DNA from 2 places in the Pseudomonas sp. LB3P93 genome. Region 1 is predicted to be linked to the other one. Evidence: predicted binding sites of a transcription regulator. Region 1 holds the regulator's gene; the other holds the start of a gene.

Region 1 (4,321 bases):
CACTTGAGCAGGTACGTGGAAATGTCCTGGAACATCTCTTCGACGTCCGGTTGGGCCGCCAGGTACTCGGCCACCGGTTGATCCAGCCCGGACTGCTCGCGCAATTCCGGCTTCCAGTAAGGGTTGGGCAGGCAACGCACATCGAAGACCAGGTCCGCATCTACCGGCATGCCACGCTTGAACCCGAAAGACTCCACCAGGAACGCAGTGCCGGCTTCCGGCTGGTTCAACAGCCGCAGCTTGATGGTATCGCGCAGCTGATACAGGTTCAGGTTGGTGGTGTTGACCTTGAGGTCGGCCAGGTCGGCGATAGGGCCCAGCAACTGGGACTCGTCTTGAATCGCCTCGGCCAGCGAGCGATTGGCGTTGCTCAATGGGTGGCGACGACGGGTTTCCGAAAAGCGTTTGAGCAGCGTTTCTTCGTCGGCGTCCAGATACAGCACATCACACTTGATATGCCGACTGCGGACTTCTTCCAGCAGTTCCGGAAACCGCGACAGATGACTTGGCAGGTTGCGCGCATCGATGGATACGGCAACCAGCGGTTGTGCCAGCTCGGTATGAATCAGCGCGCGCTCGGCCAGTTCCGGCAGCAATCCGGCGGGCAGGTTGTCGATGCAGTAGTAGCCGTTGTCCTCGAGAACATCGAGTGCGGTACTTTTACCTGAGCCGGAACGGCCACTGACAATGATCAAGCGCATGATTACTGACCGTTTTGCTCGTCCAGGACAACCTGATACAAGGCTTCATTGCTCGGGGCGCTGCGCAGTTTTTCGCGCACTTCCTTGCGATCGAGCATGCTGGCGATCTGGCGCAGTAGCTCCAGGTGCGCATCGGTGGCGGCTTGCGGGACCAGCAGAACGAACAGCAGGTCAACCGGGGCGCCGTCGATGGCGTCGAAATCGATGGGGGCGTCCAGGTGCATCAAGGCACTGATGGGCGAGTTACAACCCTTGAGGCGGCAGTGGGGGATGGCGATGCCGTTTCCAAAACCGGTCGAGCCAAGTTTTTCACGGGCGATCAGAGCCTCGAAGACATCTTGCATCTCCAGATCCGGGACTTCTTTATGGATAAGGTTGGCAATTTGCTCGAGGGCTTTCTTTTTGCTGCCGCCCGGCACGTTCACGAGGGAACGGCCGGGGGTCAGGATGCTTTCAAGTCGGATCATGGGTTGGGAGTGTTAACGACCGGTCGCGCCCTGGAGGAGGCTCTGGGTCTTTTCCTTATGCTTTTTGAGTTGTTTATCGAGCTTGTCGGTGAGTGCGTCGATCGCCGCGTACATATCAGTATGTTCCGCGTTGGCGACCACTTCATTCCCGGGAATATGCAGCGTGGCTTCGATTTTCTGCTTGAGCTTTTCGACCGTCATCGTGACCTGCACGTTGGTGATCTTGTCGAAATGCCTCTCTAATCGTTCGAGTTTTTCGCCGATGTAGGTGCGAAGAGGTTCGGTCACTTCCAGTTGGTGTCCACTGATGTTGACTTGCATACAGCTTCTCCTTCGTTGCCAGTGCATAAAGCGGCAGGCAGAAATGCCTGCCACTGGAACGCTGTGGCGTGGCTCTACATCAACCGCTTGCGTTCGCTCGAAGGCGCGATCCCGAGGGATTCGCGGTACTTGGCGACGGTGCGGCGAGCCACCTGAATGCCTTGTGCCTCCAGTAAACCAGCGATCTTGCTGTCACTCAACGGCTTTTTCTGATTTTCCGCAGCAACCAGTTTTTTGATGATCGCGCGGATCGCTGTGGACGAGCATTCACCGCCTTCGGAGGTGCTGACGTGGCTGGAGAAAAAGTATTTCAGTTCATATATGCCCCGAGGGGTATGCATGAATTTCTGCGTGGTCACCCGTGAAATCGTTGACTCATGCATCCCCACCGCTTCGGCGATGTCATGCAGCACCAACGGTTTCATCGCTTCGTCGCCGTATTCCAGGAAGCCGCGCTGATGCTCGACAATCTGGGTGGCTACTTTCATCAGGGTTTCGTTGCGGCTTTGCAGGCTCTTGATGAACCAGCGGGCTTCTTGCAACTGATTGCGCATGAACGTGTTGTCGGCGCTGGTGTCGGCGCGGCGCACAAAACCGGCGTATTGGGCGTTGACCCGCAGCCGTGGTACGGATTCCTGGTTCAGCTCGACCAGCCAGCGCTCGTTGTCCTTGCGCACGATCACGTCAGGAACAACGTATTCGGCTTCGCTGGATTCGATCTGCGAGCCTGGACGCGGGTTGAGGCTCTGCACCAGCTCGATCACCTGGCGCAGTTCATCTTCCTTGAGCTTCATGCGGCGCATCAGCTGGCTGTAGTCGCGGCTGCCGAGCAGGTCGATGTAGTCGCTGACCAGACGCTTGGCTTCGGCCAACCAAGGCGTCTTGGCGGGCAGTTGGCGCAGTTGCAGCAGCAGGCATTCGCCCAGGTTGCGGGCGCCAATGCCGGCAGGTTCGAATTGCTGGATGCGGTGCAGGACGGCTTCGATCTCGTCCAGTTCGATGTCCAGTTCCGGATCGAAGGCCTCGAGAATTTCCTCGAGGGTTTCGTCCAGGTAGCCCTGATTGTTGATGCAGTCGATCAGGGTCACGGCGATCAGACGATCGGTGTCGGACATCGGTGCCAGGTTCAGTTGCCACAGCAAATGGCTTTGCAGGCTTTCGCCGGCCGATGTGCGGGTGGTGAAATCCCACTCGTCGTCATCGTTGCTCGGCAGGCTGCTGGCGCTGGTCTGGTAGACGTCTTCCCACGCGGTATCGACGGGCAGTTCGTTGGGAATGCGCTCGTTCCAGTCACCTTCCTCGAGGTTATCCACCGTGGGGGCGGTTTCCTGGTAGGAGGGTTCCGAAACATCGGCGTTGGGTAGTTGTTCGGCTTTGTCGGCCAAGGGGTCGGCGTTATCGAAGTCGTCGCCTTCTTCCTGGCGTTCGAGCATCGGATTGGACTCCAGGGCCTCCTGGATTTCCTGTTGCAGGTCCAGGGTCGACAATTGGAGCAGGCGGATGGCCTGTTGCAGCTGCGGTGTCATCGTCAGCTGCTGGCCCATTCTCAAGACTAGCGATGGTTTCATGGCAGGGGCTTAACACCTTATTCGCCGGCGCACATGCGCCATCCACTACAGGGCGCCGGAGCGCCAAACATAAGCAAATTATATGCCCGAAACTGCAGCGTTTGCCTAGAGCGCTGTAACAATAAAAAAGTATTGATTTTTTATCGAGACAAGCGCTCGGACAATCAGCCAGACACCTCAGTGCTTAAAGGCGGAACTCATGGCCCAGATACACTTCCTTGACCAGTTCGTTGGCCAGGATGGTGGCGGAGTCACCTTCAGCGATCAGCTGGCCATCATTGACGATGTAGGCGGTTTCGCAGATGTCCAGGGTTTCACGGACGTTGTGGTCCGTGATCAGCACGCCAATGCCTTTGGCCTTGAGGTGATAGATGATCTGTTTGATGTCGCCCACCGAAATCGGGTCCACACCGGCGAAAGGTTCGTCGAGCAGGATGAATTTCGGGTTGGTGGCCAGTGCCCGGGCGATTTCCACACGGCGACGTTCACCACCGGACAGGCTCATGCCGAGGTTGTCGCGGATGTGGCTGATATGGAATTCCTGCAGCAGGCTTTCCAGCTCCTTGCGACGATCGGCTTTGTCGAGTTCCTTGCGGGTCTCGAGGATGGCCATGATGTTGTCGGCCACCGACAGTTTGCGGAAGATCGACGCTTCTTGCGGAAGATAGCCGATACCGGCCTTCGCACGACCGTGCATCGGCTGGTGGCTGACGTCCAGGTCGTCGATCAGTACGCGACCCTGATCGGCCTGCACCAGGCCAACGATCATGTAGAAGCAGGTGGTCTTGCCGGCGCCGTTAGGACCCAGCAGGCCGACGATCTGACCGCTGTCGATGGACAAGCTGACGTCACGCACGACCTGTCGGCTCTTGTAGCTCTTGGCCAGATGCTGAGCTTTCAGAGTTGCCATTACTGGGCCTTTTTCTCGTCGGTTTTCGGCTTGGGCTGGATCACCATGTCAATGCGCGGACGCGACTCGGTGACCTTGCTGCCCGTAGCACGCCCGGCGCTCGCAAGCTTTTTCGCGGTGTCGTAGACGATTTTTTCACCTTGGGTGACGTTGTTGTCCTTGTCGACAACTTTTGCCTTATCGATCAGCACGACGCGATTTTGCGAGGCGTGGTACTGGATAGTCACACCCCAGCCCTGAACAGGCTTGGTGTCACCGGCAGTTTGCAGTTGCTCGAAGTAGGCGAGGTTGCCCACCGAAGTCACCACGTCGATGTCGCCAGCCGCAGTGCGGGTGATGGTCACGGTGTTGCCG
Region 2 (4,321 bases), 1.4 Mb from region 1:
TACTGCTCAATTGCTCGATGATGCTGGCATCGCGATTGAAACCATTCGTTATGCCGACGTCGTGGCTTTCATTATCCTCAAAGCACTTGCGTTCGACTCGCGTGGGGAGCCTAAGGATGCGGGTGACCTGATCCACGTAATGCGCTATGCAGGCACCCCAGACTACATCGCGTCACAATTCCTCGAGAAAATCCAAACCCAAGAGCATCCTGAGGCAATCAATGACGGGATCGACGCACTACAAAGGAAGTTTGCGGAAGGGAATGGTGTCGAAGGTTACCTCCTTACCGGACCGGTGCTGTACGGTCAGTTTCTCCATGGTCGCGACGAGGAAACCGCTGATGAGCGGGTTCGAGATCAGCGGTTCGCTACCGGGCTTGTGACCGAGGTTTTGCGGCTAATCCGCAATGGCTGAATCGTTCCTACTTTCGGAGGACCGTCCAATAATCGCTTCGGATTGTTCTCTCCAGGTCGTGGACATGAAGTACGGAGGTAGCTCGTTCATTGAACGAGTCGTTAAGAGCTGTAAACGAAATCGTGATGCACCAGCGTTGTGTCAGTGTTGATCTAGCGAGGAAGTTCTCTCGCTGCCTGAACACCACGCCCGAGTTCTGGCTGAACCTGCAAGCGACTTACGATCTGCGTAAAGCCGAAATCGAACGTGGTCACGCTTTAGCCATTTAAAGCGATTGCAGCATCCGCGAAGCACGCTTCCACCACGGTGCATTGACCGCCGGTCGCGACCGTTCACCCTCCGGCAGCATTTGCGGAACATCCTGCAACCGAATCCACGGCTGGTTATTCCAGTGCAGCAAACTCAATGACATCTCCGGCCAGTTCAGCAGGCTCAGGACCGGGCGTTCAGTTGACGTCGGTTGTTGGGCATCTCTGAGGGCCGGCACTACGTCGTGGGTCAGCCATTCGCGCAGGCCTCGGTATTCGGGGCAGTAATGGTAGACGAGCAGGGCGTAGACGCCGGATTCGCTGATCAGCAGGGTGTTTTCCAGGGTGCCGTGGATGACGACTCGCGCGGATTGGTGTTGATCGGGATCGAGCTTTCGGACGGCGCGTTCGTCGAGGAAAAGGCGAAGCAGACGGCCCAGGTCTCGGGCGCTGAACCAAGGCTGGTTTTCGATCAAAAGCGCGTGAAGGTGGAGTTTGTGGCGGATGAAGACGTGGGGGATTAGATAAGAGTCATCGCTATTCATTGTTACAGCTCCTTTTGCTAAAGAGGCTGCCGTCAATCGTCGCCAAACGATTGGGTGGCAGCTGTACGCGGGTTGGCGAACCGGAGCAAAAGGAACCCGGCAGACCCGAAGGTCTCCCACGCACAGCCGCCATGACTCGAGAGATGGTCGCCGTGCGCCTTAAGCTTCCAGGTCGCCAAACCCAGTGCTGAATATTCAGCTGAGGATGAGCTTAGGAACCTGGGCTTCGCGGCGCTATCGGACGGCGGTGGTGATCTTTGTAGGACGTTGCCGAGATTATGGCGGGGCGGAAGATCAAAAGCTCGCCGCCCTTGGCAACGCCTACAGGTAAATCTGAAGGTCGTTCCGACCTTATCGCGAGCAGGCTCGCTCCTACAGTGGATTGGGCTTCACCGTGGGATCGATGGGGTTACTCGGCCGGCGGATTGAGCTTCGCTTCCAGCTCCGCCACCTTCGCCTCAAGGCTCTCCAACCGTGCCCGGGTCCGTGCCAGCACGACCATCTGGCTGTCAAACTCTTCCCGGCTCACCAGGTCCAGCTTGCTGAAGCCGCTCTGCAGCAGTGCCTTGAACTGGCTTTCGATTTCGCTTTTCGGCAACGGGGTTTCGCCGCTGAAGAGGCGCGAAGCGGTGCCGCTCAGGGCGTCGAGGAAGTCTTTGGGTGCGAGCATGGGGAATGTCCTGTCAACAATGGCGGGCAGTGTATCACGCAGTGTCTATAGTCAATTCCGACCGCAGGGATGCACGCTTTTCGCGCATGAGGACGGACGGCCGCGCACTGTTGTTGTGCGTATCCGCCGGGCTGGCTGGGTGAAGCGGAGGTATGAAGCGTTCAAGGGATTGAATTCAGTGGGTTTTGGCGAGATGGCAAGCTTTCTGCTTAGTCGGTAGTGACCCATGCACTGATGCAGTCGCTGTGACGAATGCAGTGCGCCAAGCGGAACGGGGGAAGTGTTTCGCGCGGAGTGGTTAGCAGGCGTCGGAGGGGCAATCAAAAGGCCGACGATGCGTTACAAAGCCAGGCACTGCGCTTAGACTTGAGTCGGGTTTGTTTTCCTGGGGCAAGTCCACCAATTCGGGAGAGAGTTTTCATGAAGCTAGTCACTGCCATCATCAAGCCGTTCAAGTTGGACGACGTGCGCGAGTCGCTGTCCGAGATCGGCGTGCAGGGCATTACCGTTACTGAAGTCAAAGGCTTCGGTCGGCAGAAGGGTCACACCGAGCTGTATCGCGGCGCGGAATACGTGGTCGATTTCCTGCCCAAGGTGAAGATCGATGTCGCCATTGACGACAAGGATCTGGACCGGGTTATCGAGGCGATAACCAAGGCAGCCAACACCGGCAAGATCGGTGACGGCAAGATCTTCGTGGTCAATCTGGAACAGGCGATTCGCATTCGTACCGGCGAAACCGATACCGACGCGATTTAAACGCCGCCACAAACCCAACGCCCCAGGAGAAAACAATATGACTCTGCGTAAATTCGCAGGGCTAGGAGCCCTGTTGTCCCTCGTAATGCCCAGCCTGGCTATGGCGGCAGACGAAGTGGCGGCCCCAGTCCTCAACTCCGGCGACACCGCCTGGATGATGACCTCGACAGCCCTCGTGCTGTTCATGACCATTCCCGGCCTCGCGCTGTTCTACGGCGGCATGGTTCGGTCGAAAAATATTCTTTCCGTGATGATGCAGTGCTTCGCCATTACCGGTCTGATCAGCATTCTGTGGGTCATTTATGGCTACAGCATCGCGTTCGACACCACCGGCATGGAGCAGGGCGTCGTCAACTTCAACTCGTTCTTCGGCGGCATGGGCAAGGCGTTCCTCGCCGGTGTCACGCCTTCGAGCCTGACCGGTCCTGCGGCGCTGTTCCCTGAGGCGGTGTTCATCACCTTCCAGATGACCTTCGCCATCATCACCCCTGCGCTGATCGTCGGTGCCTTCGCCGAGCGGATGAAGTTCTCCGCCATGCTGATCTTCATGGGCGTGTGGTTCACCCTGGTTTACGCACCGATTGCGCACATGGTCTGGTCCGGCAACGGCGGCCTGATGTGGGACTGGGGCGTACTCGACTTCGCCGGCGGCACCGTGGTGCACATCAACGCCGGTGTGGCCGGTCTGATTGCCTGCCTGGTACTGGGCAAGCGCAAAGGCTTCCCGACCACGCCGATGGCGCCGCACAACCTCGGTTACACCCTGATGGGCGCCGCGATGCTGTGGGTCGGCTGGTTCGGCTTCAACGCCGGCTCCGCCGCTGCGGCCAACGGCACCGCCGGTATGGCGATGCTGGTCACTCAGATCGCCACCGCCGCTGCTGCACTGGGCTGGATGTTCGCTGAGTGGATCACTCACGGCAAACCAAGTGCGCTGGGTATCGCTTCGGGTGTTGTGGCCGGTCTGGTTGCCATCACCCCGGCCGCTGGCACCGTGGGCCCGATGGGCGCTCTGGTGATCGGCCTGGCAGCGGGCGTGGTGTGCTTCTTCTGCGCAACCACCCTGAAACGTAAACTCGGTTATGACGATTCCCTGGACGCCTTCGGTGTACACGGTATCGGCGGTATCCTCGGCGCAATCCTGACCGGTGTGTTCGCTGCACCGTCCCTGGGTGGCTTCGGCACCGTTACCGACATCGCCGCTCAAGTCTGGATTCAGTGCAAAGGCGTCGGCTTCACGGTGATCTACACGGCGATCGTCACCTACATCATTCTCAAGGTCCTGGATGCTGTGATGGGCCTGCGTATCACTGAAGAAGAAGAGGCCGTCGGCATCGACCTGGCACTCCACAACGAACGCGGCTACAACTTGTAAGCACGCGCATATAAAACTTGCCCGGCTTGCCGGGCATTTTTTTGTCTGGGTTTTGTCAGCGGAGGGAATGCTGAAAGGTTTTTTCTTACACGTTTAGGGGCGTTTACGACGGGCGCTTTTCTGCGGCCAATGGCTTACACGATTGAAGGAATATTAGGGCCTTTGTTTTTTCCCTGAGCGCGCTAGAATGCGCCCCGAACGAGCGGAGAACTGTATGTGGCAACAGACTCTGATTACCCTGCGGGCACGGCCCCGGGGCTTTCATCTGGTAACGGACGAGTTACTCGCCGGCCTGCCTGAAATCAAGGC

Evidence for each region. The regulator sigma-54, encoded in region 1, starts transcription at its own class of promoters, with help from an activator protein. The targets are predictions, from matches to a motif close to ANTGGCATNNANNTTGCTNT.
Region 2: the regulator sigma-54 is predicted to act here: its motif matches at 2,071-2,090, upstream of glnK (P-II family nitrogen regulator).

Annotation. Positions count from the first base shown of each region.
Region 1 is NZ_CM142713.1:1,023,361-1,027,681, forward strand. It holds gene rapZ (RNase adapter RapZ) at 1-701, opposite strand, end outside; gene ptsN (PTS IIA-like nitrogen regulatory protein PtsN) at 704-1,168, opposite strand; gene hpf (ribosome hibernation-promoting factor, HPF/YfiA family) at 1,181-1,489, opposite strand; gene ACYZT8_RS04375 (RNA polymerase factor sigma-54) at 1,564-3,057, opposite strand; gene lptB (LPS export ABC transporter ATP-binding protein) at 3,242-3,967, opposite strand; gene lptA (lipopolysaccharide transport periplasmic protein LptA) at 3,967-4,321, opposite strand, start outside.
Region 2 is NZ_CM142713.1:6,285,248-6,289,568, reverse strand. It holds gene ACYZT8_RS28870 (hypothetical protein) at 1-415, shown strand, start outside; gene ACYZT8_RS28865 (helix-turn-helix transcriptional regulator) at 541-684, shown strand; gene ACYZT8_RS28860 (BRO-N domain-containing protein) at 681-1,208, opposite strand; gene ACYZT8_RS28855 (accessory factor UbiK family protein) at 1,618-1,878, opposite strand; gene glnK (P-II family nitrogen regulator) at 2,299-2,637, shown strand; gene ACYZT8_RS28845 (ammonium transporter) at 2,675-4,012, shown strand; gene ACYZT8_RS28840 (secondary thiamine-phosphate synthase enzyme YjbQ) at 4,227-4,321, shown strand, end outside.